Regions from separate parts of the Streptomyces sp. NPDC056479 genome, predicted to be linked through region 4. Evidence: riboswitches for the same ligand, from Rfam matches in the RefSeq annotation. Region 4 holds a riboswitch; each other region holds the start of a gene.
The links. Region 4 has a riboswitch for cyclic di-AMP ahead of ACFQ6S_RS39905 (transglycosylase SLT domain-containing protein). Riboswitches for the same ligand answer to the same signal wherever they lie in the genome.

Region 1: another riboswitch for cyclic di-AMP. It lies ahead of ACFQ6S_RS20305 (M23 family metallopeptidase); the one in region 4 lies ahead of ACFQ6S_RS39905 (transglycosylase SLT domain-containing protein).
Region 2: another riboswitch for cyclic di-AMP. It lies ahead of ACFQ6S_RS01195 (peptidoglycan DD-metalloendopeptidase family protein); the one in region 4 lies ahead of ACFQ6S_RS39905 (transglycosylase SLT domain-containing protein).
Region 3: another riboswitch for cyclic di-AMP. It lies ahead of ACFQ6S_RS41555 (NlpC/P60 family protein); the one in region 4 lies ahead of ACFQ6S_RS39905 (transglycosylase SLT domain-containing protein).

Annotation. Positions count from the first base shown of each region.
Region 1 covers NZ_JBHTRZ010000005.1:19,342-26,617, reverse strand. Annotated here, with positions in the region: gene ACFQ6S_RS20320 (dihydrofolate reductase family protein) at 1-49, shown strand, start outside; tRNA gene ACFQ6S_RS20315 (tRNA-Met) at 211-284, shown strand; gene ACFQ6S_RS20310 (PP2C family protein-serine/threonine phosphatase) at 388-1,473, shown strand; cyclic di-AMP (ydaO/yuaA leader) riboswitch at 1,707-1,864, shown strand; gene ACFQ6S_RS20305 (M23 family metallopeptidase) at 1,876-2,901, shown strand; gene ACFQ6S_RS20300 (aldo/keto reductase) at 3,057-4,001, shown strand; gene ACFQ6S_RS20295 (PrsW family intramembrane metalloprotease) at 4,024-5,400, opposite strand; gene trmB (tRNA (guanosine(46)-N7)-methyltransferase TrmB) at 5,500-6,351, opposite strand; gene lhgO (L-2-hydroxyglutarate oxidase) at 6,457-7,276, opposite strand, start outside.
Region 2 covers NZ_JBHTRZ010000001.1:278,095-285,370, reverse strand. Annotated here, with positions in the region: gene ACFQ6S_RS01210 (Glu/Leu/Phe/Val dehydrogenase dimerization domain-containing protein) at 1-1,011, shown strand, start outside; gene ACFQ6S_RS01205 (TetR/AcrR family transcriptional regulator) at 1,082-1,702, shown strand; gene ACFQ6S_RS01200 (SGNH/GDSL hydrolase family protein) at 1,802-2,587, opposite strand; gene ACFQ6S_RS01195 (peptidoglycan DD-metalloendopeptidase family protein) at 2,887-3,831, opposite strand; cyclic di-AMP (ydaO/yuaA leader) riboswitch at 3,836-3,993, opposite strand; gene ACFQ6S_RS01190 (alpha-galactosidase) at 4,301-6,370, opposite strand; gene ACFQ6S_RS01185 (tyrosine-protein phosphatase) at 6,551-7,276, shown strand, end outside.
Region 3 covers NZ_JBHTRZ010000014.1:159,581-166,856, forward strand. Annotated here, with positions in the region: gene ACFQ6S_RS41545 (M23 family metallopeptidase) at 1-127, shown strand, start outside; gene pcrA (DNA helicase PcrA) at 205-2,688, opposite strand; cyclic di-AMP (ydaO/yuaA leader) riboswitch at 3,061-3,229, shown strand; gene ACFQ6S_RS41555 (NlpC/P60 family protein) at 3,238-4,413, shown strand; gene ACFQ6S_RS41560 (tellurite resistance/C4-dicarboxylate transporter family protein) at 4,756-5,769, shown strand; gene ACFQ6S_RS41565 (hypothetical protein) at 5,747-6,100, opposite strand; gene ACFQ6S_RS41570 (NlpC/P60 family protein) at 6,607-7,276, shown strand, end outside.
Region 4 covers NZ_JBHTRZ010000013.1:131,278-138,553, reverse strand. Annotated here, with positions in the region: gene ACFQ6S_RS39920 (CHRD domain-containing protein) at 4-1,014, opposite strand; gene ACFQ6S_RS39915 (polyprenyl synthetase family protein) at 1,251-2,261, opposite strand; partial or broken gene ACFQ6S_RS39910 (MFS transporter) at 2,469-2,987, shown strand; cyclic di-AMP (ydaO/yuaA leader) riboswitch at 3,888-4,072, shown strand; gene ACFQ6S_RS39905 (transglycosylase SLT domain-containing protein) at 4,078-4,806, shown strand; gene ACFQ6S_RS39900 (HAD family hydrolase) at 4,841-5,671, opposite strand; gene fahA (fumarylacetoacetase) at 5,975-7,195, shown strand.

The DNA of each region.
Region 1 (7,276 bases), on a different contig from region 4:
GGAGTACGAGGAGCGGGCGACGGCGCCGAATGCGCACCTGCTGGGGTGAGGCCGGGTTTCGGTCCTTGAAGGGTCGTTGAAGGGGTCCTTGCAGGGGTTCTTGAAGGGCCTTTTCCTCAGGTGCCGCACGGGCTGGGAGTGCCTGGACCAGCTCTGAAGGGAAAGGTGTGTGCTTTGGGTCCCGCGGATGGCGTACTATTGAGTCAACGACGCGGGGTGGAGCAGCTCGGTAGCTCGCTGGGCTCATAACCCAGAGGTCGCAGGTTCAAATCCTGTCCCCGCTACTGAAGGCTCAGGGCCGGAACTGATTCAGTTCCGGCCCTGAGTGTTTTCCCCGGTCGGCTCCCAGCGCTCGCTCCCCGCCCCCGCTTCGGCAACCCTGGTGAGGTGGAGCAGCGGCGGATCTCATACGCACGCCGGTTCGTCCGGCTGCTCCCCGGCCTGCTGATCGCGGCCGGTGCCGTGTACGACTACATCACCCCCTCCGACTTCACCGGCGCCCCCTTCTTCACCGCCGCGCCCCTGGTCGCCGCCCCGCTCTACTCGCAGCGCGGCACGGTGGTCACCGGCGTCGTGGCCATCACCGTGCTGCTGGTGCTCCGCGTCCTGCGCGGCGGCCTGCCCAAGGCGGAGGTGATCACCGAGCTGGTCACCACCGTGGTCGTCTGTGTGCTCGCCGTCCTCATCAACCTCCTCGTCCGCCGCAGCGACGAGCGCCTCGCCTCCGTCCGCGAGATCGCCGAGGCCGCCCAGCGCGCCGTACTGCCCGAACCCGCCGAGCGGATCGGCGGGTTCGAGATCGCGGCGCGCTACGAGGCGGCGCAGCAGGGCGCCTCCATCGGCGGTGATCTGTACGCCGTCCAGGACAGTCCGCACGGTCTGCGGGTCGTCGTGGGGGACGTGCGCGGCAAGGGGATGGGGGCGGTCGGGGCCGTAGCCGTGGTGATCGGGGCCTTCCGGGAGGCCGCCGAGCAGGAGGTCACGCTGGAGGCGGTCGCGCAGCGACTGGAGCGGGCGCTGGCGCGTGAGCGCACCCGGCGCGACAGGGTCGAGACCCGCGAGGGGTTCACCACCGCCGTACTCGCCGAGCTGCCGCACGGCAACGGGATCGTGCGGCTGGTCAACCGCGGGCATCCGTCACCTCTGCTGCTGTACGCCGACGGCACGGTGCGCCCCCTGCCCGCCACCGAACCCGCGTTGCCGCTGGGCATGGCCGAGCTCGGGGCCTGGCCCGACCGGGCCGACGAGGCCGACTTCCCGGGCGGGGCCACCCTGCTGCTGTACACCGACGGCCTGTCCGAGGCGCGGGACGCGAGCGGACGGTTCTACGACCCCGAGACAGGGCTCGCGGGGCGCGCCAACGCCCAGCGCGAGCCGGCCGCGCTGCTCGGCGTGCTCGCGGCGGAGGCCCGCCGGCACTCCGGGGGCGGGATGGCGGACGACCTGGCCCTCATGGCCGTACGCCGGCCTTGATCGTTGTCACCAGGGGTGATCGGATGACCGCCCTCCGCATAACAACTGACATACCGTCAATACCTGTGTGGCCCCTGAGCCTTGGCCAACTCGCCCGATTTGGACCGCTCATGACCTGTAAGTCCAGGCGAGAATCGTTAATGATCAAGTGGAACAGCTTGGAATCCGCACCCCGCGTCTATTAACGTTCGATAACGCAGCGCGGTCGTCCCAGCCGTCACAAGAGTCGGCTCCGTGCGCACGCGCCGAGTCCCGCAAGGGAGCCGGGGAACCACCACCCTGGGGTGAATCGCACGGATTCCGCCGTGGAAGCACGGTTGGTATACGCGCGTAGGAGACCTTCCTGCTCCGAACCCGTCAGCTAACCCGGTAGGCGAGAAGGAAGGAAAGGAGTACGCCCACGTGGCGTCAAACCGGCCTGCTCCGCAAGCCCCGTTCGTGCCGAGCCAGCGCACCACCGAGACTTTCGGCTACGACAGCTACCGCACCGACGAGGGCCCGTTCGAGGAGTGGAACCCCACCGCGGAGTCCATTCGTCCCGTTCGTGGCAGGCATCGCGTCTCCAAGCAGCGCGGCGGGGGACTCGCCCGCAGCTCCACGGTTCTCGGCGTCGGCGTCATAGCCGCCGTCGGCGCGGGCGGCATGGCCAGCGCCAACAGCGGCAAGCCGCCGGTCGCCATCACGATGCCGGACCTGCCCCTCATCTCCGACGACTCCTCCGAGCCCGCCGAGGACACGGCCACCGCGCTCAGCACCATGGGCGAGGCCACCGAGGAGACCGCGCAGGACGGCTCCGACGCCGGCGAGGCGCTGCGCAGCCGGATCATCGCGCAGGCCGAGCTCCAGCAGGACCAGATCGACAGCAAGGCCGCCGCCGCTGCCGTCGCCGCCGCCCAGAAGGAGGCCGCCGCGGCGGCCGCCAAGGCGGAGAAGGAGGCCAAGGCCAAGGCCGCCGCCGCGAAGGCCGCAGCCGAGGAGGAGGCCCGCAAGAAGGCGGAGGCCGAGCGTCTCGCCGAGCTGGCCAAGCAGTACACGCTGCCGACCTCCTCGTACACCATCACCTCGACCTTCGGACAGGCCGGCGCCTACTGGTCCTCCGGTTACCACACCGGTCTCGACTTCGCCGCCCCCACCGGCACGCTGATCAAGGCGATCCACTCCGGCACGGTCACCTTCGCCGGCTGGGACGGCTCGTACGGCTACAAGACGGAGATCACCCTCGACGACGGCACCGAGCTCTGGTTCGCGCACCAGTCCTCGATCAGCGTCAGCGTGGGCCAGAAGGTCAACACGGGCGACGTCATCGGCCGCGTGGGCGCCACGGGCAATGTGACCGGCGCCCATCTGCACCTCGAGGTGCACCCCGGCGGAAGCTCGAGCGGCATCGACCCGATGGCGTGGCTGCAGGGCAAGGGCCTGACGCCCTGAGACACCCTTCAGCGGGTATCCATTTCTGATCCCCGGCGGTCCTGACGGCGTCCCCCCGACGTCAGGGCTGCCGGTTTTCAGTGTGCCCGCAGGTTTTCCGGGACTTTGTCGCCGTCCTGGAATGAGCTGCTCCGGCACGGCAGTTGACGTTGAGCATGACTTCTCTTCGCAAGCTCGGCTCCTCCGACCTCGAGGTCCACCCGCTCTGCCTCGGCGGCAACGTCTTCGGCTGGACCGCCGACCAGACCCAGTCCTTCGCCGTCCTCGACGCGTACACGGCGGCGGGTGGCAACTTCATCGACACAGCCGACGTCTACTCGGCGTGGGCCGAGGGAAACGCGGGCGGCGAGTCCGAGACGGTCATCGGCAACTGGCTGACGGCACGCGGCAACCGGGACGATCTCGTGATCGCCACCAAGGTCAGCCAGCACCCCGATTTCCGGGGTCTGACGGCGGCCAACATCAAGGCGGCCGCCGACGCCTCCCTGCGCCGCCTGGGCACCGATCACATCGACCTCTACTACACCCACTACGACAAGCCGGAAGTGCCGGTCGAGGAGATCATCGGCGCCCTGGACGAGCTGGTGAAGGCGGGCAAGGTACGGCACATCGCCGCGTCCAACATCTCCGCCGAGCGCCTGGCCGCCTCCCTCGCCTTCTCCGACCGCGAGGGCCTCGCCCGGTATGTCGCCCTCCAGCCGCACTACAACCTGGTCTCCCGCGACACCTACGAGGGCGCCCTGCAGAACCTCGCCGAGCGGGAGGGTCTGGCGGCGGTCCCGTACTACGCCCTCGCGTCCGGTTTCCTCACGGGCAAATACCGCGCCGGTACGACGGTGGACAGCGCCCGCGCCCAGGGTGCCGGCCGGCACGCGGAGACGGAGCGGGGCCGACGGGTGCTGGCCGCCCTGGACGAGGTGGCCCTGTCCCACGAGGTGCCGGTGGCGACGGTGGCCCTGGCCTGGCTCGCGAACCGGCCGACGGTCGCGACGCCCCTCGCGTCGGCCCGGACGGTGGAGCAGCTTCCGGCGCTGCTGGGGGTGGCGGAGCTGAGGCTGACGGAGGAGGAGCTGGAGAGGCTGACGGAGGCGTCGGCCTGAGTCCGCCGCTCTTCCTCGGTCTCTACGACCGGTACGGGTTGTAGAGGGGGTACGGCACCGTCGGCCCGTACTCGGGCCCGTTCTCAGGTGCGTACCCGGGCCCGTTCACCTGGCCGTACGGCTGCCGGTGGACGGGCCCGGGACCGGCGTATCCGTACCCGTACCCGTGCCCGTGCCCCGTCCATGTCTGCGCGGCGACCGCGTGCTCCAGCGCCGGCCGTGCGAACTCCCGCCGCGCCCAGAGCTCGTGCAGCAACTCCTGTTCCCGTACGACGTAGTCCGCGCCGGCCCGGCCGCGGCGGCCTCGGTGCCGGAGGAACGCCAGCGAGGTGGCGTAGGCCTCGTACTGCGCCACGGCCCGCGCTGCCGGGCGCCCCCCTCGGTGGCGCGCGTACTGCCGGGCCACCCGACGGTCCCGCATCGAGCCCAGGGCGAACGGCTCGCTCGGGGACAGCCACCCGGCGACGACATACGCGGGCAGTTCCTCGCGCACGGTCCTCAACTCGCGCTGCCGGGTCCAGATCACCAGCCAGGTCAGCAGCCCGAACGCGGGCACCATCAGCGTCGCGTACACGGCGAAGAAGCCGTACTCGCCGAAGGTCGAGGAACCGTTCCACATGGCGTGCATGCCCATGGCCAGCAGCAGGCCGAAGAGCGGCAGAAGCACGCGCCGCACGTGCTGCCGTTCGCCGGCCAGCGCGGCGATGCCGAAGCCGATGCCGGTCAGGACGGTGAAGAGCGGGTGCGCGAAGGGCGACATGATGACGCGGACGAAGAAGGTCGCCGCCGTGACGGAGGCGATGCCGCGGTCGCCGGTGAGCTGGTCGGTACCGAAGGCGGTACCGAGGTAGAGGATGTTCTCGGTGAAGGCGAAGCCGGTGGCGGTGACCCCGGCTATCACCACGCCGTCGACGATGCCGGTGAAGTCGCGTCGGCGGAAGAGGAACACGAGCAGGATGGCCGCGGCCTTCGCCAACTCCTCCACGACGGGCGCTATGACGGTCGCGCCCAGGGTGTCCGCGTGCGACGGATCGGCCGTCGCGGTCGCTATCCATCTGGTCGCGAAACTGTTGGCGACGATCGCTATCAGCGCCGCCGCGCAGGCACCCCAGGCGAACGAGAACAGCAGATTGCGCCAGGGGCCCGGCTCGACCCGGTCCAGCCAGCGGAACGACGCCACGAGCAGCGGCACGGGCAGGACGGCGAGCCCCAGCCCGACCAGGAACCCCTCGGTGCCGGTCTGCTCGCGCACCAGGGCGAGGATGACCAGCCCGGAGAGCGCGAGCAGGGTGCTGAGCGCGCCGTAACGCACCCAGCGCTTGTGCCACCAGTGCGCGTGCCGCAGTGCGCCGCCGGTGGGACCGGTGGGGTGCGTCGGGTACGGGGGACAGGTGGCCACGGCATTGACCCTAACGAGGCAGGGGCGCCGCCCGCAGCAGCGCGAGTGGGGCTCGGGCGCCGGAGGGGGTTGCTGTCGGTGCTGTTCTTCCCGCTGCTCCTACCGCTGTACGCGGCGGAAGAGCAGGTCGTTCACGACATGACCCTTGTCCAGTCCTTGGCCCTCGAAACGGGTCAGCGGCCGGAACTCGGGACGGGGCGCGAAACCGCCGTCGGTCTGGGTGTTCTCGAAGTCGGGGTGCGCGGTCAGCACGTCGAGCATCTGTTCGGCGTACGGCTCCCAGTCGGTGGCGCAGTGCACCAGAGCGCCGGGCTTCAGCCGGGTCGCGGCGAGGCTGAGGAACTCGGGCTGGATGAGCCGCCGCTTGTGGTGGCGCTTCTTGGGCCAGGGGTCGGGGAAGTAGACGCGCAGCCCGTCGAGCGAGTCGGGGGTGAGCATCTCGCGCAGCAGGATGATGGCGTCGCCGTTGCCCACGCGGATGTTGCCGAGCCCGTGGTGGTCGGCGAGGTTGAGGAGGTTTCCCTGCCCCGGCGTGTGCACGTCGACGGCGAGGATGTCGGTGCCGGGGTCGCCGGCGGCCATCTGCGCGGTCGCCTCCCCCATGCCGAACCCGATCTCCAGGACGACCGGGTTCTCGTTGCCGAACAGCTCACCGAGATCGACGACGCACTGCCCGTCGATGTCCAGCCCCCACTTGGGCCACAGCCGCTGCAAAGCGTCCGCCTGTCCCGCGGTCACCCTGCTCCGCCGTGGCTGAAAACTCCGAATCCGCCGCTCGAAGTGCGACCCGGCCGGATCGGCCTTGGGCCCGTCCGGGAACCGGGGCTCCCCCTTGGATCGGGTATGCCGGACGGACACACCGGGCATGTGGTGCGCGAGCGCGCCTCCGGCCTCGGACGGACCGGGGACGGCGGGCTGGGGGGCTTCGGGGGCGTTGAGGGAGTCAGACACAGTGGGGTCGATTTTACGGGGAGCGCGAAGAGGCGGACCCACGCCCACTTCTCAACGCCGGTCCAGGCAGTCCGAGGCCGTCCGGGGTACTGGCACCGTCCCCCCTCACACCCCCTCCAACACCGCCAACGCTCTCCGGGCCACCTCCCGCCCGATCGGCAGCGAAGCAGTGGCCGCGGGACTCGGCGCGTTCAGCACATGCACTGCCCGAGCCCCTTCCCGGATCAGAAAGTCATCCACCAGTCCCCCGTCCCGCAGAACGGCCTGCGCCCGCACCCCCGCGGCCGCCGGCACCAGATCATCGGACGTCACCGCAGGCAACAATCTCCGCACCGCCCCCGCGAACGCCCTCTTGGACACCGACCGCCGCAGCTCCCCCGCCCCGTACCGCCAATGCCGCCGCGCCATCCGCCACGTCCCCGGCCAGGAAACCGTCGCCCCGACCTCTCGCGGCCGTACGACCCCCCATCCGTACCCCTCCCGGGCCAGCGCCGGCACCGCGTTCGGCCCGATGTGCACACTCCCGTCGATCCCGCGGGTGAGATGCACGCCGAGGAACGGAAACGCCGGATCCGGTACCGGATACACCAGTCCCCGCACCAGCTCGGGCCGCGCCAGCGAGTAGTACTCCCCCCGGAACGGCACGATCCGCACCTCCGGCTCGTCGCCGGTCAGCCGGGCCACCTCGTCGCAGTACAGCCCGGCACAGTTCACCAGCACCCGCCCTCGCACGACGTCTCCGCCCGTCGTCCGCACGGCGACCCCCAGCTCCGCCCGCCGGTCGACCCGCTCGACCCGCGCGCCGTACCGGATCTCCGCCCCCGAAGCCTCGGCCAGCTGCCGGGCGACCCCGACGAAGTCGCACACGCCCGTCGTCCCGACGTGTATCGCGGCGAGCCCGCGCACCTCGGGCTCGTACTCCGCG
Region 2 (7,276 bases), on a different contig from region 4:
GAAGCGCTGCACTACGACGCCGAGGCGCGGTACGTCCCCCTGGGCGGTGCCAAGGGGGGCATCGACTGCGACCCCCGGGATCCGGAGGCGTACGGGCTCCTCGTGCGCTACCTGCGCAGCATGCGGCCGTACATCGAGAACTTCTGGACCACGGGCGAGGACCTCGGTCTCACCCAGGACGTGGTCGACCGCGCGGCGGTCGAGGCGGGGCTCGTGTCGTCGGTCCAGGCCGTGTACCCGCTGCTCGACGACGAAGCGGGCGCCCGGCGACGGCTCGCGGAGGCGTTCGCGGTCGAGGTCGACGGCATCGGGCTCGACGAGCTGGTCGGCGGCTGCGGGGTCGCGGAATCGGTGCTGACGGCGCTGGACCGGGCCGGTGTGCCCTACTGGCGGACCCGCGTCGCGCTCCAGGGGCTGGGGACCATGGGCGGAGCCACCGCGCGCTTCCTCACGCGCGCGGGGCTCACGGTCGTGGCCGTCGCCGACGTCAAGGGCACGATCGCCAACCCGGCGGGTCTCGACGTCGAGTCCCTGCTGGCGGCACGCGACGCCTACGGCACGATCGACCGCGCCGCGCTGCGCCGCGGTGACCGGGAACTGCCGGGCGACGCCTGGTTGTCGGCCGAGGCGGAGGTGCTGGTTCCGGCGGCCGTCTCGTACGCGATCGACGCCTCGAACCAGGGACGGGTCACCGCCCGCTGGATCGCCGAGGCGGCCAACATGCCCGTACGGCCCGACGCGGAGGAGCTGCTGGCCGCACGCGGCGTCACCGTGCTGCCGGACGTGGTGGTCAACTCGGCCACGAACGCCTGGTGGTGGTGGACGCTGTTCGGGGACATCGGTCCGGACGCGGACGAGGCGTTCGCCCACACCAGACGCTCGATGCGGGCGCTGACCGAGCTGACCCTGGCCCGCGCCGAGGCCGACGGGACGGCCCCCCGTACCGCCGCCCACGCCATCGCCGCGGACCGGCTGCCGGAGATCACCGAGCGGTTCGGCTGGCACCGATGACGGTGGCCGCGCAGGGCCTCGCCCGACTGCGGCCGAAGAGCGGCTCGTGACGAGGCTTTAGGGTGACGGCGTGGCAAGAGTGCGGTTGAGCGTGGCGGAGCGGCGGGAGGAACTGCTGCGCGCCGCCGTGGAGCAGATAGAGGCGCGGGGCGTGGCGGCGGTCAGGATCGCCGACGTGGCCTCGGCGCTCGGTGTGAGCAACGCGCTGGTGCTCTATCACTTCGCCACGAAGGAGAAGCTGGTCGCGGCCGCGTTCACCCATGCGGCAGAAGACGACCTGGCCCATCTGCGCCGGCTGCTCGGCCGCCGCACCACGGCGCTACGACGACTGCGGGCCGCCGTGCGCTGGTACGCGCCCACCGGCCAGGCCAAGGGCTGGCGACTGTGGATCGAGGGCTGGGCGGTGGCGCTGCGCGAGCCCGCGCTCCAGGAGGTCACCCGGGACCTGGACCGGCAGTGGAAGGCGGCCATCACCGAGGTCATCGCCGAGGGTGTGGCCGCGGACGAGTTCGGGTGCCCGGACCCCACCGGCGCGGCCCTGCGTCTCACCGCCCTGCTCGACGGACTGGCCGTACAGCTGACGTCGTACCCGGGCGCCGTCTCACGCGCGCGTGCCCTGGAGTGGGTGGATGAGGCGCTGGCGCGGGAACTGGGGCTGGAACGGGCGGCGTTGACGGCGTCCAGACGGTGAGGAGCGCGGGCGCCGAGTTCGTTCCGGCAGACATGCCTGCGGGCCGTACCGATCAGTGATCGGCACGGCCCGCAGGCACCTGTGGCTCGGGAACCGCTCTCAAGCCACCGACTGGATACGCATCTTGATGTCGTCCGGGGACATGGCGCCCTTGGCCGTCACATGGTCCCCCGACGACTCGCCGCGCAGCCGCCGCCCGATCCACGGCACCAGGTACTCGCGCGCCCAGTGGACGTCGTCCCGGCGAACCTCGAGGGTGCCGCGGGGCGGGAGCGGCGGCCAGGGCTGGTCCGGGTCGGCGGGGATCTCCAGGCCGAGGACCTGACCCGCGCGAAGCGCCACGCGTGTGTGGCCCTCGGGGGACAGGTGGAGCCGGTCGCCGTCCCAGGCCCGGCGGTCCTGAACCGTCTTCAGGGACCACAGGTCGAGCACCGGACAGCCGTACCGGTCGGCGATGGCCCGCACATGACCGTTGTACGTGGCGATCTTGCCGCGCAGATGCTTCAGCACGGGCACGCCACGGGTGTCGAAGCCGGTCGTCACCATGACGGTGCCGACGGCGGAGGTGAGCCGGGCGATCGCCCGCTCGAAACGCTCGGCCACCTCGTCGGGGTCGGTGCCGGGCCGGATGATGTCGTTGCCGCCCGCGCAGAACGAGACCAGGTCCGGGGCCAGTTCTACGGCCTGGGGAAGCTGGTCCTCGACGATCTGGTCGAGCAGTTTGCCGCGCACGGCGAGGTTGGTGTAATCGAAGTCGCCCTCGGGGCGCCGGTCCGCGAGCAGGACCGCGAACCGGTCCGCCCAGCCGACGAACGCCCCGCCGGGGCCGGGGTCGCCGACGCCCTCGGTGAAGCTGTCCCCCACCGCGACGTACGACCCGATCACTGATCTGCTGTCACTCTTCGAATCGTCTGCCACATCGGGACATGATTCACCTTCGAATGTGACCTACGCGACCGTAGGAAGGGATTGACGTGCGGTGAGATAAGCCACTCCCCAAGTGTTGGCCAAACCTGGAATAACCCTCTGAGTAGGGGTGTTGAGAGCGCGATTACCGCCATTGAACTCCGGGCACAGCCACCGGATCATGGGCACATATCGTGGACACACCGAAGGCCGGACCCGGGGATCGAGGTCCGGCCTTCGGTTGCGTGTCAGGCAGGTGGCTTTCGCGCGGGCGGCCGTCAGCCGATGGCGACGCCCTTGGAGCCGAGGTAGGCGACCGGGTCCACGTCCGAGCCGTAGTCCGGGGTGGTGCGGATCTCGAAGTGCAGGTGCGGGCCGGTCACGTTGCCGGTCGCGCCGGAGAGGCCGATCTGCTGGCCCGCGGTCACGGTCTGGCCGGCCGAGACGCCGAGCGAGGACAGGTGGGCGTACTGCGCGTAGTAGCCGTCCGCGAGCTGGATGACGACCTGGTTGCCGTACGCGCCACCCCAGCCGGCGGAGACGACGGTGCCCGCGCCGACCGCCTTGAGCGGGGTGCCGGTCGCGGCGGCGAAGTCGACACCGGTGTGGTAACCGCTGGACCACATGCTGCCCGCCACCTTGTAGCCGGTGCCGAGGGAGGCGCCGGAGAGCGGGGCGGAGAAGCCGTTGGCGGTGCTCGTGGTCTCGGCGGCCGTGGTCGCCTTCGCGGCGGACTTCGAGGCGCTCGCGTCGTTCGAGGACGACTTGGGCGAGGACTTCGAGGACGGCTTCGTGGAGGAAGACGGGGCGGAGGACGAGGACTTGGGGGTGCTCGTCGCGGCCTTCTTGCCGCCGATCGTGAGCTTCAGACCGGGGTGGATCAGCGACGGGTCGTCACCGACGGCCGCGCGGTTGTCGGCGTAGAGCCGCTTCCAGCCGCCGCTGACATTCTCCTCGTTGGCGATCTTAGAAAGGTAATCGCCCACCTTCACCGAATAGGTCCGCACGCCGGCCTTCTTCTCGGCGACCTTCTTCTCCGCCTTCTGCCCGGCGACCGGAAGGGACTGAACGGCCTTTTCCGAAACGGACTGCGAGGGAGCGGCGTGGGCGCCGGTGGCCCCCATGAGCGGGAGAGCGAGAGCGGCGCCGCCGGTTCCGGCGACGGCTATGGAGCGGGTGAAGCGCAGGGACTTCGGGCGGCGATGCTTACCCTTCGCGGGCATGGCGAATTCCTCTCCGGCGCCTGCGAGGTGAGCTGTCGGGTGCGGGCTGGAGATGCCCGGTCGCATCGGGACGCGACTTGACCCCAAGCCGTTCCGGAGACCGGAACAGGCGGTTGTACCTGTGGGTCCCCCGCTCCTGCCGTGGACGGGTGAGTTAGCGCGGGATCCGGTCGGCGGCAGGATTAGGCGTCCGTCCGGATTGGTGGCGAACGTAAGCGAGGAAGACGCATGGGAACAAGTGAGGGGTTCCGTCCGAATGCGTTCCTGTTGATCCCTTGTGGGAATTACCGGTCACCCTGAGTGAATTTTCGGGATCCCGTTCGACTCAAAGCCCCTTGAAAAGCATGTGAATTACGTGGACATGACGGGCGACGCACGGTCACGAATATGACGCTCCTCACGTGACACTGCTCCACCTTCCTTCATTCCAGAGCGAGTTGGAATGAAGGCAACAATTCGGACAGAACACCTAGATGCGACGGAGGCGAATAACCGTCGCATCCAGATCGCCACACAGGCGGGCGTTAAGCCCGTGATGTACCAGTACGGCACCTCGGTGAATTTCGCCCGTTTCAAGGCATTCATACGCACTTGTCGGGTCGAGGCCGCGCAGCCGCAGGGCCGGCAGGGGCTCACCGAAGCTCTGAGCCTGGAGCCAGGCGAGGACGACGGTCTCGTCCCCGAGCACGTACTGCACCGCGCTCAGCCCTCCGCGCGGGGGGCGCAGCCGGTAGAGGTCACCGCGCTGCACCAGGGGACGGATCTCCTTGTAGAGCGTCACCCACTCCCGGGCCTCGGCGAGCTCCTCCTCGGTCCACCGCTCCAGGTCGCCGCCGACCCCGAGCACTCCCGCCATGGCACTGACGAAGCGGAAGCGCAGTGAGCTGGCACGGTGATTGAGCATGGTGGTAGGGCTGTCCGTGACCCAGGCCGCCATGACCCGGGCCGGGTGGATCTGGCTGAAGCCGTGCTGGATGGCGAGACGGTCCAGAGGGTCGGTGTTGTCCGAGGTCCACACCTGGTCGGTGCGGCCGAGCACGCCGAGGTCGATCCGTCCGCCGCCGCCCGAGCAGGACTCGAAGGCGACGCCGGGGTGAGCGGCGCGCAGCCGGTCCAGCAGACCGTACAGGGCACGCACATGGTCGACCCACAGGCGCTGCGGATACGGCTCACCGGGCCAGCCGGCGTCGGAGAAGCAGCGGTTGAAGTCCCACTTCACGTAGTCGATCGGGGCACTGGAGAGGAGCCCGTCGAGCTGTTCCCAGAGGTAGTTCTGGACATCGTCACGGGCGAGGTTCAGTACGAGCTGATTGCGGAATTCCGTACGCTTTCGTCCCGTTTGGTGCTGCACCCATTCAGGATGGGCGCGATACAGCTCGCTGTCCGGATTGACCATTTCCGGCTCGACCCAGATGCCGAACTGCATGCCGAGCGCGTGCACGTACTCGGCGAGCGGCTCGAGGCCGGACGGGAAGCGGTCGGGGTTGGGCGTCCAGTCGCCGAGCCCGGCGCGGTCGCTGGTGCGCGTGCCGAACCAGCCGTCGTCCACCACGAACAGCTCGACGCCGATGGCCGCGGCCCGCCGCGCGAGGAGGCTCTGCTGTTCCTCGGAGATGTCGAACTCGGTCGCCTCCCAGGAGTTGAACAGCACCGGCCGGTCCTGGTCGGCGTCGGGGATCACATACGCGCGCTGGTACGCGTGCCAGGCGCGGCTGGCCCCGCCGAAGCCGCCGTCGCTCCACAGGCCGGCGAAGACGGGCGTCGTGAAGGACTCCCCCGCCGCCAGCCGCAGCAGGCCCGAGTCGTCGTGCCCGGCGCCGCCGGTGATCTGCACGCGCGCGTCCGGAAGTTGGGCCACGGCGATGCGCCAGGACCCTGACCAGCCAAGAGCACAGCCGTAGACCTCGCCGCGCTCCTCCGTGGCGTCCGTGTCCAGCGCGACCCACGGCAGGTGCTGATGCCCGGTGTGCCCGCGGCGGCTGCCGATGACCTTCTCGCCATAGGTGAGCGGGGCCTGCGCCAGCCGGGATTCGGCGCCCCAGCGGCCGTGCAGCTGGGACAGCCGCCAGTCCTCCCGGTCGGGCAGCGTCCAGGTGGCCGAGTCGGCGCGCAGCAGCTCCACAGCCGGCCCCTCGTTGTCCAGGCTCACCCAGCGTTCCACGACGTCCCCGCGCATCCGGTGGTGCAGGGTGACGTTCAGCCCGCCGTCACGAAAGCGCAACCGCAGCTCGTCACCCTCGGTCTCGTACCGCACGAAAACCCACTCGGTGCCGCGCCGCCCGTCGCCGCGCACGGACAGCGCGGGGCGTACGAAGCGGGGGCCGCCCTCGACCGGGTACTCCTCGCGCCCGTCGAGCGGGGACTCGAAGGGCCAGTACTCAGGCAGCGGACGTACGGCGAGGGCCTCGGCGTCGGCGAGCGCGATCCGCGGCCCCCAGTGGAGATGCAGCAGCTCGTCACCCTCGGTCAGATGGACGGCGTAACTGCTGGTCGGCCCCGAGAGGAGCCAGGTACGACCGTTGTCGGAGATCTCCAGCATCAAGCCCCCACAGAGACGAACAGGTGCGATCAAGTACCAACATCATCAAGGGCCGAGGGGCCTTGAGGCAACGCCTGTGGATAACTCATTGGCCCTGGAAGCCATGTCGTATCGTCGAGAGCGCACCCCGTCGGCCACACCGCCGAGCCGCGCCGCCGGGGCCGACCGGGAGGAGCCCCCGTGACGCAGCAGATCCCGTCGACCGAGCCTGAATTGGCCGGGGTTCGCAATTTCCGTGACGTGGGTGGACTGCCGACAGTGGACGGACGAAGGGTGCGGCACGGGGTGCTGTTCCGCAGCGGCCATCTCGCGCACGCGACCGCGCAGGACGCCGCTTTCCTCGACTCCCTGGGCCTGCACACGATCTTCGACTTCCGCAACGCAGCGGACCAGAAGCTCGAAGGGCCCGACGTCGAGCTGACGGGCGTGCGCAATCTGAACCTGCCGTTGTCCGACCCGGCGGACGGGGCGGAGTTCTGGCAGATGGTCCGAGACGGCGATCTCGACCAGCTGCGGGCGATCCTGGCGGACGGCAAGGGCGCGAACCGGATGATCGTCTCCTACCGCTCGATCATCAAGGAGCGCACCAGTGAGCACTCCCAGGTGCTGCACGCGCTGGCCGAGGAGAGTGTCCCGGCCCTGATGCACTGCGCGGCCGGCAAGGACCGCGCCGGCCTGTCCATCGCTGTGACGCTGCTCTCCCTCGGAGTCGAGCGCGAGGCGATCGTCGCCGACTATCTGGAGTCCAACGCCAAGCACCGCCGCTACAAGGTGAAGCGCAACGGCAGCGGTGACTCGATCTATTCGCCCGAGGTCATGGAGCTGCTCAGCCCGTTGTTCGACGCGCGGGCCGAGTATCTGACGGCTGCCTTCGAGACGATCGAGGAGACGTGGGGCGGCGTCGAC
Region 3 (7,276 bases), on a different contig from region 4:
GATCGCGTACTCCGGCAACTCCGGCAACTCGACCGGCCCGCACCTGCACTTCGAGGTCCGCCCCGGCGGCGGCTCGGCGATAGACCCGCTGTCCTGGCTGCGCAGCCACGGGGTCGACCCGACGTAAGCGACGCCACGGCCCGCTCCACGCCCCCGCCCTTCAGCGGGGGCGCACTTGTCGGTGCCGGAGCTTCGCCGGCGGTGCTAGAGCTTCTCCACGGGCGCGTATCGCAGCAGCAACCGCTTGGGCTTGTCCCCGAAGTCGATCGTCGCCTCGGCGTTCGCACCCGTGCCCTTCACGGCCATCACCGTGCCGAGCCCGAACTGGTCGTGTGTGACGCGGTCACCGACCGCCAGCTGGACGACCGGCTTCTCCGAGGTACGGCGCGTGGCGAAGCCGGAGGCGCCCGAGGCCGAGGAACGCGAGCGGGACGAGGACAGCGACGCGGCGACCCCGGACACGGGACCGGAGGAGACCGGCGCGGTCGCCCCGGTGCGCTTCCAGTCCACGTGCTGTGCCGGGATCTCCTCCAGGAAGCGGGACGGCGGGTTGTACGACGGCTGCCCCCACGCGCTCCGCATCGACGAGCGCGTCAGATAGAGCCGCTCACGCGCGCGCGTGATGCCGACGTAGGCGAGCCGCCGCTCCTCCTCCAGCTCCTTGGTCTGGCCGAGGGCGCGCATGTGCGGGAAGACGCCGTCCTCCATGCCGGTGAGGAAGACGACCGGGAACTCAAGGCCCTTGGCGGTGTGCAGGGTCATCAGGGTGATGACGCCCGAGCCGTCCTCCTGCTCGTCCGGAATCTGGTCGGAGTCGGCGACGAGCGCGACCCGCTCCAGGAATGCCGCCAGTCCGGCGGAGGCCTCGCCCTCGCCCGACTCCTGCTCGAATTCCAGGGCGACGGCCGCGAGTTCCTGAAGGTTCTCGATGCGGGTCTCGTCCTGGGGATCGGTGGACGCCTGCAACTCGGCGAGATAGCCGGTCCGTTCCAGGACCGCCTCCAGGACGGTCGCCGGCCCCGCGCCGGACTCGACGATCGTACGGAGCTCCTCCATCAGCGTGTTGAACCGCTTGACGGCGTTGGTCGACCGCGCGGCCATCCCGTACGCCTCGTCGACACGCTTCAGCGCCTGTGGGAAGCTGATCTTCTCCCGCTGCGAAAGGGCGTCGATCATCGCCTCGGCGCGCTCACCGATGCCGCGCTTGGGCACGTTCAGGATCCGCCGCAGCGGTACGGAGTCCTCGGGGTTGGCCAGCACCCGCAGGTAGGCGAGGACGTCCCGGACCTCCTTGCGCTCGTAGAAGCGCACACCGCCGACGACCTTGTAGGGCAGCCCGACGCGGATGAAGACTTCCTCGAAGACACGGGACTGGGCGTTCGTACGGTAGAAGACGGCGACATCGCCGGCCTTCGCGTCGCCCGCGTCCGTCAGTCGGTCTATCTCCTCGGCGACGAACTGCGCCTCGTCGTGCTCGGTGTCCGCGACATAGCCGGTGATGCGCGCGCCCGCGCCCGCGTTGGTCCACAGGTTCTTCGGGCGACGGGACTCGTTGCGCTCGATGACCGCGTTGGCGGCGGTCAGGATCGTCTGCGTGGAGCGGTAGTTCTGCTCCAGCAGGATCGTCGTCGCATCCGGGTAGTCCTCCTCGAACTGGAGGATGTTGCGGATGGTGGCGCCCCGGAACGCATAGATGGACTGGTCTGCGTCACCCACCACGCACAGCTCGGCGGGCGCGAGGTCGTCCTCGCCGGGCGGCACGTCGACGGGGTGCTCGCTGGTCCCGACGAGCTCGCGCACCAGCGCGTACTGCGCGTGGTTGGTGTCCTGGTACTCGTCCACCAGCACATGGCGGAACCGCCGGCGATAGTGCTCGGCGACATCCGGGAAGGCACGCAGCAGATTGACCGTCGTCATGATCAGGTCGTCGAAGTCGAGGGCGTTGGCCTCCCGCAACCGCGACTGGTACATCGCATAGGCCTGAGCGAGGGTCTTCTCGAAGCCGTCCGTCGCCTGGGCGGCGAAGTCCTCCTCGTCGATCAGCTCGTTCTTCAGGTTGCTGATCTTGGCGCTGAAGGACTTGGGCGGGTACCGCTTGGGATCGAGGTCCAGATCACGGCTCACGAGCGCCATCAGCCGCTTGCTGTCGGCGGCGTCGTAGATCGAGAACGAGGACGTGAACCCGAGCTTCTTGCTCTCCCTGCGCAGGATGCGCACGCACGCACTGTGGAAGGTCATCACCCACATCGCGTTCGCACGCGGGCCGACGAGCTGCTCGACGCGCTCCTTCATCTCGCCGGCGGCCTTGTTGGTGAAGGTGATCGCGAGGATCTGCCCCGGATGCACGCTCCGCTCGGCCAGCAGATGGGCGATGCGATGGGTGAGCACACGCGTCTTGCCGGAGCCGGCCCCGGCCACGATGAGCAGCGGGGTGCCGGAGTGGACGACGGCGGCGCGCTGGTTCTCGTTCAGCCCCTCCAGCAGTGCCGCGGCGTCGATGGCCGGGCGCGGGGCGCCGTCGCGGTAGTAGGCGTCCCGGTCCGGTGGCACGTCGAACTTCCCACCGAACAGATCGTCCGGAACCGGCTCCGGAGCGTGATCGCCCTCGGGCGGTGGTGGCGGCTCTTCCTCGTGGGCCCGTGGGGCCTGGAGGTCCGCCAGGAAGCTGTCGTCAAAGAGGCTGCTCATCGCTCTCCGAGTCTAGGCCGCCCCACTGACAGCCCGCCGCCGCCCCGAGAACATCACACGTTCCGATTCCCGACGATCTTCCGTTCCCACCCACCCGAGAGCCCTCTCACCCCCCGCGACCAGCCCCTCACAACCTGCGATCACCCAGACAGAACGGCCGATTAACCCGACAAAAGCCACTAACCAGCCCACTCCTCGGAGAAGCGCACAAACAGTCACACACTCCCCGAATCAAGCACCTTCAGTCCCGCCCTGACTCAAGGTCACGAAAATGTATCGGGCATATCGAACATCAACCTTCACAGGCGCCACACGAGTTGGCTACCGTGCCGGACAGGCCGTACGACCCCCACCGGCGAACGACGCCGGGCCGCACGGCCTCCGCCGAGTCCGGCGCGTCTCACGGCGCGCGGAGCCGGGGACCCACCGAACTTGGGGTGAATCGGCCCGACTTCCCATCCGGGAGCGGCCGTAGGGCAACCCTTCCGAACCACCCGCCCGAACCCGACAGCTAACTCGGTAGGCGGAGCATGGAAGGAGTCGCCTCCCTTGGCGTCGCACCGCAAGTCGCGTCCCGCTGGTACGCGCGTAGCAGGCATACGGACCCCCGCCCTCGCCACGGCGGCCCTCACCTCCGTCGCCCTGCTGTCCCAGACGGCCAACGCGAGCCCCTCGACGGACGACAAGCCCAGCCTCGAAGAGGTCGAGAAGAAGGTCGACGACCTCTACCGCCAGGCGGAGTCGGCGACCGAGAAGTACAACGCGGCCAAGGAGAAGACCGCGAAACAGCGCAAGCGCGTCGACACCCTCCTCGACGACGTCGCCCAGCGCACCCAGAAGCTCAACGAGGCACGCGAGGAACTCGGCCGCTCCGCCGCCGCGCAGTACCGCACCGGCGCCTCGGCCCCCGACACGGCGACCTTCCTCCTCGCGGACACCCCGCAGGACTACTTCGACCAGAGCCAGCTGATGGGCCGCATGACGGACCGTCAGAAGGAGTCGGTCGACGAGTACGTCACGCAGCAGTCGGCGACGATGGAGAAGCGCAAGGAGGCCACTGAGAGCCTCGAGACGCTCACCGAGTCGCAGAGCGACCTCCAGAACGCGAAGACCACCGTCCAGCAGAAGCTCTCCGACGCACGCGAACTCCTCTCGAAGCTGACGGCGGAGGAGAAGGCCCGCCTCGCCGCGATCGAGAAGCGCAAGCAGGAGGAGGCCGCGCGCAAGGCGGCCGAGCTGGCCCGCCAGCAGGCGGAGGCCGAGCGCCAGCGCCAGGAAGCCGAGCAACAACAGCAGCAGGAGAACACCGAGCAGCCCCCGGCCGACTCGGGCACCTCGGACTCGTCCTCCTCGGACAGCTCCTACGCCACCAAGGCCGAGAAGACCTTGGCCTTCGCCCGCTCCCAGATCGGCAAGCCGTACGTCTGGGGCGCCACCGGCCCCGACTCCTACGACTGCTCCGGCCTCACCCAGGCCGCCTGGAAGGCCGCCGGCGTGGACATCCCCCGCGTCACCTACGACCAGGTCAACGCCGGCACCACGGTCCCCCTCTCCAGCGCCCAGCCCGGCGACCTGATCTTCTTCTACGACGACGTCACCCACGTGGGCGTCTACATAGGCAACGGCATGATGATCCACGCCCCGAAGCCCGGCGCCTACGTCCGCGAGGAGTCGATCTACTACGACGGAGAGTCGTCGATCCACAGCGTGGTCCGCCCCGCCTGACCCGGCCCCTCTCCCCACCACGCGCGCGCGGGCCACTCATAAGGCCACGCGCGCGTGCTTCGTCAGTCGCACCGAAACGCACCCGCACCCGCGTACGGCGGCAAGGGGCTGTGCCGGGGGGTGTCCGCCCGCAGCGGCAGGCGTCAAGAAACAGCACCTCCTGACGCCCAGCAACCGCCGGACCGAGGACGGACACCCCCCGGCACGGCCCCGACCCAGAGCGCACCCGCAGGCGCCAGGCGCACCCCCACTCGCCGAAGCGGGCCGCCGCAGGCATCAACGCACACCCAACCCCCCGCGCGCCCCACCCCCAACCCCCACCCCGCTCCATAGCATCGCCCCATGCCCGCCAGCACCACCCCCACCTCCCCCCTCCACACCTGGTGGTCGCAGCGACCCCCCACCGCCGGCGCCGCCGTCATGGCCACCGGCATCATCTCGGTGGCCCTCCACCAGACCGGCTACGAAACCCTCTCCCGCATCGCCCTGGCCCTGGCCTGCGCAGCCTGGCTCGCCCTCGCCGGCGACTTCACCGCCCGGCTCCTCTGGGACCGCCCGGGGTGGCTCAAGGAGGCGGCCACCCCCGCCGCCCTGACCGCCATCGCCGCGACAACAGTCCTCGGCACCCGCTTCACCGCTCTCGGCTGGGAAACCCTCGCCGAAGCCCTCATGGCCCTCGCCGCACTGCTCTGGCCCGGCCTCCTCATCACGGTGGCCCGCCACTGGCGCCGCCACATGCCCGGCTCGGTCTTCCTGGGCTGCGTCGCCACCCAGGGCCTGGCCGTCCTCGGCGCGACACTGGCCGCGGCCGAGAGAACGTCATGGCTGGCCCACACCGCGCTCGTCCTGTTCTGGGTGGGCCTCGCGCTCTACATCCTCGCCCTGCCCCGCTTCGACCCGCGCCAGATCGCCCAAGGCGCCGGCGACCACTGGGTGGCGGGCGGCGCCCTGGCCATCTCCGCACTCGCCGGCTCGAAACTCCTCGCCGCCGACGGCCCCGACCTGTACCTCTGGAACACCGACGACGCCGGCGTCCTGCGCACGGTGACCGCGGCCGTGCTCGTATTCGACTTCGCCTGGTACGCCGTCCTGCTGATCGGCGAGTTCGCATGGCCACGGCCGCGCTACGACGTACGCCGCTGGGCCACCGTGTTCCCGATGGGAATGACGGCGGCGGCGACCCTCTCCGTCGCCTCCGCCGAGGACGTCCCCTGGCTGGAGACCCCCGGCGAGGTACTCCTCTGGATCGCGGTGGCGGCGTGGCTGGCGGTCACCGCGGGCGCGGCGCGGGCCTACATCGGCTCGAGAACCCCCGGGGCCCCCGCCAGCGGCGTCACGTCCACAACACGGCGATGAAGACGTTCGCCGTGGTCAAGAGCCCGACCACACCGAACAGACTCTTGTCCACCGTCTCCTCGTCCCGCTTCACATAGACGAGCCCGAGGATCACTATCAGCAGCGCCAGCTTCACGCCGATCTTGATGTTGTTGACGGGCTGGTCGTCCGCCTGATTGAGGCCGACGAGGATCACACCGGTGACCAGCATGGTCAGCGCGCCGTGCAGCATCGCGGGGACGAACCGGGCGGTGCCCTGTCCCATCGCCTTCATCTGGGTGAAGAAACCACCGAGCAGCGCGGCGATACCGATGATGTGCAGACCGACGAAGAGATGGATGAGTACGTCCATGGAGCCGGAGCCCAACCACCACGAAAAACCCACCCGACACCGCCCTGCGCCCTACCCAGCCCTCGCATATATGCGCGCCATAGCACCCCGCCACCCCTCCGCAACCCCGAATCGCCACATCGGTCAGCACTCAGCGTGAACCAGACGCCCCCATCCCGGGATCACGCTCACTTACGGTCACCGACGGTCCGCTCTCAGCACTTCCGCACAACGCGTCACCGACCCGGCACAGCGAGGTTTAGCGTCCTCCACCAGGTGACCGGCTCCCCACCGCCGCCCGGGCCAGGGGCGGCAGTCGGCCACCACCGCCGAAAAAGTCCGGCGGCGGCCCGCTCCCCCTGTGCAGGCCGCCGCCGGATGCGTAACCCGCCCCGGGCGGTCGTACGTCCGCTCCCCCCAGGCGCACGTACACCCCGCCGCTCCTCCGGGGCGGGCGACGCCCACCGTCCGCCGTCCCAGGCGGGCGTAGGGGACGAGGCGGTCGTACGAAAGGACGTGCAGTCCACGTGGCAGCGCACCGAAAGCCCCGCCGCCGCACGGTCGGCGGCATCGGCGGCATCGGCGGCAATACCGCCCGCACGGCATGGACGATCGCCTTGGCGGGCGCGGCGACGGCGACGGGTTTCGACGGGACCGGACACGCCGAGCCGCAGCTGACACCGGCGCAGGTGAAGGCGAAGGTGGACAAGCTGTACCAGGAGGCGGAGGTCGCCACCGAGAAGTACAACGGGGCGAAGGAGAAGGCGGACGCGGCCGAGCAGCGGATCAGGACGCTTCAGGACGAGGCCGCCCGCAAGACGGACACGCTCAACTCGGCACGTGACGCGCTCGGTTCGATGGCCGCGGCGCAGTACCGCGCCAGCGGCGTCGACCCCGCGCTCCAGCTCGCGCTCTCCGAGGACCCCGACCGCTATCTCGCCGGCGCCGAGTTCGCGGACCGCGCCGGCCACCGTCAGGCGGCGTCCGTCGCCGACGTCCGCAGACAGCTGCGCGAGATCGAGCAGCTGCGCGGCGCCGCCCACATCGAACTGACCTCGCTGAAGTCCCGCCAGGCCGAGCTGAAACGCCACAAGGAGACGCTCACCGGCAAGCTGGACGAGGCCAAGGAACTGCTCGCCCGGCTGACCGCCCAGGAGCGTGCCCACCTCCAGCAGAGCGGCACGGACCGCGCCGCCC
Region 4 (7,276 bases):
GGATCAGCCGTCGATGAACACGTAGTCCGCCTGGTACGGCACGCCGACGATCGCGCCGGGTGTGCACGAGCCGGCCGGGGCCACTCCGCCGACGGTGTTCAGCCGCAGGATCTCGGCGGTGTCGGCCAGCAGGCCGTGGTGCCTGCCGGACTGAGTGGCCTTCAGGTCGAGCTCGGGGATGTTCTTGTCGCCGTTCGGGGTCTTGGAGATGAGGGACCCCGTCACCGCGCTGCCGTCGCGTGCGATCCACTGCGGTGTACCGGAGTTGGGTGCGACGAAGGAGTGCGCGATACGGCCGCTCAGTACGGCGCTGACGTCCCGCTGGGCGAAGGCGTACCCGCCGCCCTCGGCCGGCTTGCACTCATAGATCTGCTTGCCCTTGATGACGGACGCCTGGAAGTTGTCGAGCGCGTCCCGGAAGTCGAACTTGGCGACGGTGACCTTGTGGAGCTGTCCCCGTACGGCGCCGCCCGGGAACTGGGCGGTGTGCAGGTTGGCGTAGAAGGAACTCGGGTCGGTCTTGAGGGTGTTGAGGAGGGCGGGGTCCTTCACCTTCACGGTCCCCGTGACGCTGTGCCCCTTGCTCTTGCCGAGAAGGCCGCCGAAGTCGACCTTGATGCCGCCGTTGGTGCCCTTGGCGCCCTGGTGGATGTGGAGGGCGGTCGGCTTGCCGGTGCCGCGCCAGGTGACGGCGACGGACACCTTGTCGCCCTTGACCTTCACGAACTGCAGGGCGGCACCGTCCTTGTCCCCGACGGCGGGTCCGCCCGCGACCGGCACCTCGTTCGCCCCGCGGAGACTGGCGGCGAGGAGGGTGCCCCCGTTGCCGCCGCCGAGGGCTTCACTCTGGCTCACGATCCCCTGCGCGTCGCCTCCGGCGTGGCCCGCGTGGTCAGCGCGGTGGCCTCCGGCGGCGAAGGCGGGAATCACCGCGGCGGCGACACCACCGGCGGCGGCCACCGCGACAGCGGTGACGATCAGGCTCTTACGGCGCTTCGCGAACGTCGTCTTCATGCCCATGATTCTGTTTTCTCCCCGTAGTGCAGCTGACGCCCCCTGCGTCAGCTTCTGGGCATTCATACGGAGGGGATCTTAGTTTGGACTCAGTCCAGATATGTGAGCTGCATCACGCATACTTGGCCTGTCCGGCGCTTGCGGGCGAGGCCCTTTCAAGATGGGACGGGCGGGGCGTGGGGCCGCGGGCGACGGGGCGACGGGGCGACGGGGCGACGGGGCGACGGGGCGAGAACCTACCCGGCCCGATGCACCACCGCGTCGCACAACTCCATCAACGCCGCCTTCGCAGCCATGTCCGGCAACGGCGCCAACGCGGCGCGCGCATCCTCCGCGTACCGCACCGTGTCCCGCCGAGCCTGCTCCAACGCCGGATGCACCCGAAGCTGGGCCAATGCCTCCGCGAGCCGTGCGTCGTCACTCAGATCGGAGTCCAGCAGCTCGCACAACGCGGCATCCTCCGCCAGCCCCAGCCGCTCGGCCCGCTCCCGCAGCCGCAGCACCGGCAGCGTCGGAATGCCTTCCCGGAGGTCCGTCCCCGGCGTCTTCCCGGACTCACGAGACTCGCTCGCGATGTCCAGCACGTCGTCCGCCAGCTGGAAGGCGACCCCCAGCCGCTCCCCGTACTGGGTCAGCACATCGACCACCGTCTCGTCGGCGCCCGACATCATCGCCCCGAACCGGCACGACACCGCCACCAGCGACCCGGTCTTCCCGCTCAGCACATCCAGGTAGTGCTCGATCGGGTCCCGCCCGTCCTGCGGCCCCGCCGTCTCCAGGATCTGCCCGGTGACCAGCCGCTCGAACGCCTCGGCCTGCACCCGAACCGCCTCGGGCCCGAGGTCGGCGAGGATGTGCGACGCCCGCGCGAAGAGGAAATCGCCGGTCAGTACGGCAACCGAGTTCCCCCAGCGGGTGTTCGCGCTGTCGACCCCGCGCCGTACCTCCGCCACGTCCATCACGTCGTCGTGGTACAGCGTCGCCAGATGGGTGAGCTCCACGACGACGGCCGACGGCACGACCCCCGGCGCATACCGGTCCCCGAACTGGGCGGCGAGCATCACCAGCAGCGGCCGGAACCGCTTTCCGCCCGCCCGCACCAGATGCTGGGCGGCCTCGGTGATGAAGGGGACCTCACTCTTGGTGGCTTCGAGCAATCCCTCCTCGACAGCCGCCAATCCGGCCTGGACATCGGCTTCCAGAGCCTGGTCCCGCACGCTCAGCCCGAACGGCCCGACGACGGTCACGAGGGGTCTCCTGTCTGCTGGTGTCCACTGGCGGTTACACGGTTTGTCGATAGGTCGCTGCCATCACTCAAGTCAGCGTATCCGGTCACGTTTCGATCACCGATGCCGCCCACCCGTCCACCACGGGCGGTATCGGATCACGGCCGGTATTTTTTTGATCACCTGATAAGGCCGGATATCCATCGACTTATAGGGAAGTAGCGGTCGATGTCGCGAACCGAAGTCGGCATCGAGCCCGGGAGCGGCCCTCCGCCCCGCGACGACCGTGCCCTCTCCGGCCAGCCCAGAGGCCTGCTCACCCTCTCCGGGCCCGAGGCCTGGGAAGGCTTCTCGCTCCTCGACATGCAGACCATCCTCGCCTTCCGCTTCGCCGACACGGTCGCCTCCGGCGGTATGGGCATGTCGGCCGGAACCGCCGCCTCCGTCTCCGCCGCCGGCGGCCGGCTCGCCGACCGCAGCGCGGTGCTGCGGGGCGGCGTACTGATGGCCGGCGGCCACTGGGCCATGGCGGTGCCGACCGCTGTCATGGCCTGGGCGGGCCTCGGCCTGATCGGCGCGGCCACGGGGCTGCCGAAACCTGACGTCGCCGCTGCGGTCGGCAAGCTCTACCGCACCGACGACGACCGCCGTGACGCGGGCTTCGCGCCCTCCTGCACGGTGATCGACATCGGCACCTTCGCGGGCCCGCTCCTCACCAGCCCGCTCGGCGACCACAGGGGCCGGCGCTGAGGCTTCTCGGCGGCCGCCACCGGCCTCGTCGTCGGCGCCACCCGCGCCGTCCCGCTCGCCGCCTACGTCGCCTACGCCGCCTCGACGGTCGTCGACTTCAACCTCTTCCAGGCGTACTCGGCGCGCCGACCAGACGGGGGTCCCGCTCATGCGCATCCGTACGTCCTTTCCCTACGAGACGACCCACCACGACCTCCGTATTCCCCCGCCGGACGGAACATGCCTCTACCCGCGAGCCCGTCCCGGCGCCCTTCGAGGTCGAGGTCGCCAACTGGCCGACGGCCCAACCCTGGTGCGACGGCAGGGTCGGCAGGTCCGGTACCTCCTGACGCGGCTTCAACTCCCTCCAGAGCGGACGATCGCTATGACAACGACGGGCACTGGATGGGAGGTTCCGCCCTCCTGGCCGACATGCACGCCTGGGCGTCGACGACGCTCGCCTTCGCCTCCCGACCGCCGGACCCGTGCGCGACGTGGCGCCCGACGGCTCACCGACCCTGGTCACGCGCGGCGTGCCGAACCTGTCGGCCCGCCACGGCCATGACCGCACGGTGCCATGGGAGCCGGGGGCGAAGAGGTTCTTATCCACCAGACCTGGCAAAAACGGACTCCACGGACAGCCGGTCAAAGGCGAGTTGGAGCCATTGCCCGATTTGCCAGTCTTGCGCCGCGAGTGAATTGGGTCACTCGGACCCGTCTCGAGACCCGACCCGGCGCGCCCTCTCCCCTCCTTGCGCCGAAGGCAAGTTGAGGCTTGGCAACCGCAAAGGATCAAGCGCCCCATTCACCCCAGACCATGGTCAACCGGCACGTCAGGTGACCACGGCACTTGTTCCGGGCATGTGCTCTCGCATACGTTCCCGCTCGTCGGGCGGACGCCTAATCCTGCCGCCGCCCGAGTCATCCCCGACGTAACTCACACACGCGCGGCAGGAGCGGGGGACCCAGGTAAGTCGCCGGACCGGACGCCTTGATGGCGCACCGGACCGGCTAGGGGTGAAGTCGCACTGCCGTAAGGCGGTGCGGCCGGGCATCTCCCGCCCGAACCCGACAGCTCACCTCGCAGGCGCCGGAGAGGAACAGCGCCATGCCCCGAGGCAAACACCGCCGCCCCCGCACCAACCCGCTCACCCGCCGTGCCGTGATCGCCGGAACCGGCACCGCGGCCCTCGCCCTCCCCCTCCTGAGCGCGACCACCGCGAGCGCCGCGGAGCCTGCCGCGGCGAAGATCGGATCCGTCACCTACACCACGAAGAAGGGCGATTCGCTCTACGGCATCGCGGAGCGCTACGACGCCCAGGGCGGCTGGAAGCAGCTCTACAAGGACAACCGCAAGGCCGTCGGCGACAACCCTCGTCTGATCCACCCGGGCCTCGACCTGAAGGTCCGGGCCACGAAGAAGGCGAGCACGCCGAGCAAGACGGCCGACACGGCGTCCGCGCCCGTCAAGAAGTCCTCCGTCGCCCAGGCCACGCAGTCCTCGGTGAAGACGTACCCGAACAACCTCGACGGCTGGATCCGCAACGCGCTGGACATCATGTCGCAAAACGGAATTCCGGGTTCTTACGAGGGCATTCACCGCAACATCATGCGTGAGTCGTCCGGCAACCCGCTGGCCATGAACAACTGGGACTCCAACGCCGCGGCCGGCACCCCGTCCAAGGGCCTCCTCCAGGTCATCGACCCCACCTTCGCGTCCTACCACGTGCCGGGGACGGTGTACGACCCCTTCGACCCGGTCGCGAACATCACGGCCGCGTGCAACTACGCGGCCGCGCGCTACGGCTCGATCGACAACGTGAACGGGCCCTACTAGGAGAAGTAAGCGGCCTACCGGCGCATATCGCTACTTACTGGACGATATGCTCCAGACTCCCCGCGAACAGCCTCTCGAGGACGACGGCGATGCCGTCGTCCTCGTTCGAGAGGGTGATCTCGTCGGCGACCGCCTTGAGTTCGGGATGCGCATTGGCCATCGCGACGCCCCGGGCGGCCCAGTCGAACATGGGGATGTCGTTGGGCATGTCACCGAAGGCGATGGTCTCGCGCGGACCGAGGCCGAGATGCTCGGCGGCGAGCGCGAGACCGGTCGCCTTGGTGATGCCGCATGGCTGGAGTTCGACGGTGCCGGGCCCCGACATGGTGACCGTCGCCAGCGAGCCGACCACCGAACGCGCCGTCGCCGCCAACTCGTCGTCCGACAGGCTGGGATGGCGCAGCAGCACCTTGCTGATCGGCTCGCACCACAGGTCGTCGCGGCGCCTGACGCGTACGGCGGGCAGGGTGGGGTGCGGCATCAGATACCCGGGCTCGATGAGCGTGAGCCCGTCCACGCCGTCCTGGTCGACGGCCGCGTACACCTGCCCCACCTCGGCCTCGATCTTGCCGAGCGCGGTCTCCGCCAACTCCCGGTCCAACGTGACGGACCACAGCAGACGATCCGCGCCGGCGTCGTACAACTGCGCGCCCTGTCCGCACACCGCGAGCCCCCTGCTGCCCAGGTCGTCGAGCAGCGGCCGCACTCTGGGCGCCGGCCGTCCCGTCACGACGAGATGCTGGGCGCCGGCCGCCGCCACCCGCGCGAGCGCGTGAAGGGTCCGGTCGGAGAGTGTGTCGTCACCTCGGAGCAGCGTCCCGTCCAGGTCAGTGGCGATGAGTGAATATGCGATGGGTGGGGCCATGATCAGAGAATACGGACAGGAAGCCCCATCGACTCGACCTGAACCGGACGGCTGCTGTGTTCACATGCGTTGACACCTGTTCCGGTTCCGCTTCTGCTTCCCCGCCCACAACTGCCTTCCGCCCCTGGTGATTTCACTCCGACGTGGTGCCGAAGTGCGCCGGAGCGCCCGCCCGGCGTGGCGACCTGCTGTTTCGCCGGCGCCGGCGACGCGACTTCCGCACTGCCCAAGACCGGCGGCTCACCCGTAACGTGTGGCCCGACCACATGGCATACGGAGCGTATGAGAGTGAGGCAGCACCCCATGCCCCCCTTCGATCTCCCCGAGGGCGACCCCTTCGGCACGCACAACCTTCCGTACGGTGTCTTCTCCCTTCCCGGCTCGGACTCCGCGCGACGGGTCGGCGTCCGGCTCGGCGACCACGTCCTCGACGCGGGCAAGGCGGCCTACGCGCTCGGCTCGCCGTACGCCCCGCTGCTCGCCCAGGACTCCCTGAACCCCCTGCTCGCCGCGGGCCGCACCACCTGGTCCGACGTCCGGCGGGCACTGACGGCCTGGGTGACGGTGCCCGCACACCAGGAGTCCGTCCGTGACCTCCTGCACCCCCTGTCCTCGGTGACCCTGCACCTCCCCTTCGAGGTCGCTGACTACGTCGACTTCTACGCCTCCGAGAACCACGCCCGGAACGTCGGCCAGATCTTCCGCCCCGACGCCGCGGACTCCCTGACCCCCAACTGGAAGCATCTGCCCATCGGTTACCACGGCCGCTCCGGCACGGTGGTCGTGTCCGGCACCGATGTCGTACGACCGTCGGGCCAGCGCAAGGCCCCCACCGACCCGGCGCCCGTCTTCGGCCCGTCGGTCCGCCTCGACATCGAGGCCGAGGTCGGCTTCGTGGTCGGGGCGCCGTCGCGGATGGGTGAGCCGGTGGCGCTGGGCGACTTCCGGGAGCACGTCTTCGGCCTGTGCCTGCTCAACGACTGGTCGGCACGTGACGTCCAGGCCTGGGAGTACGTCCCCCTCGGCCCGTTCCTCGGCAAGTCCTTCACCACGTCGGTGTCGGCGTGGATCACCCCGCTGGACGCCCTGGAGGAGGCGCGCGTGGCACCGCCGCAGCGTACGCACCCGCTGCTGCCGTACCTGGACGACTCCGGCTCCGAGGCCGAACCCGGCGGCTACGACCTGCGTATCTCGGTGGCCGTCAACGGCCACGTGGTCTCCGAGCCCCCCTTCTCCACCATGTACTGGACCGCCGCCCAGCAACTCGCCCACATGACCGTCAACGGCGCCTCGCTGCGCACCGGCGACCTGTACGGCTCCGGCACGGTCAGCGGCCCGACCGAACGCGAACGCGGGTCACTGCTGGAGCTGACGTGGAACGGCCGTGACCCTCTTGAACTCCCCGACGGCAAGCGGACGTTCCTGGAGGACGGCGATGTGGTGACACTGTCCGCCTGGGCGCCGGGACCCGGTGGGGTTCGAGTGGGGCTCGGGGAGGTCACAGGGCGGATCGCGGCGGGGTGACGCCCGGTTCCGGCCCAACTCGCGGGCTCTGCGGGGTGGTTCGCAGTCGCGGAAACGGTGCCGGGCGGGTGTGGGAGCAGC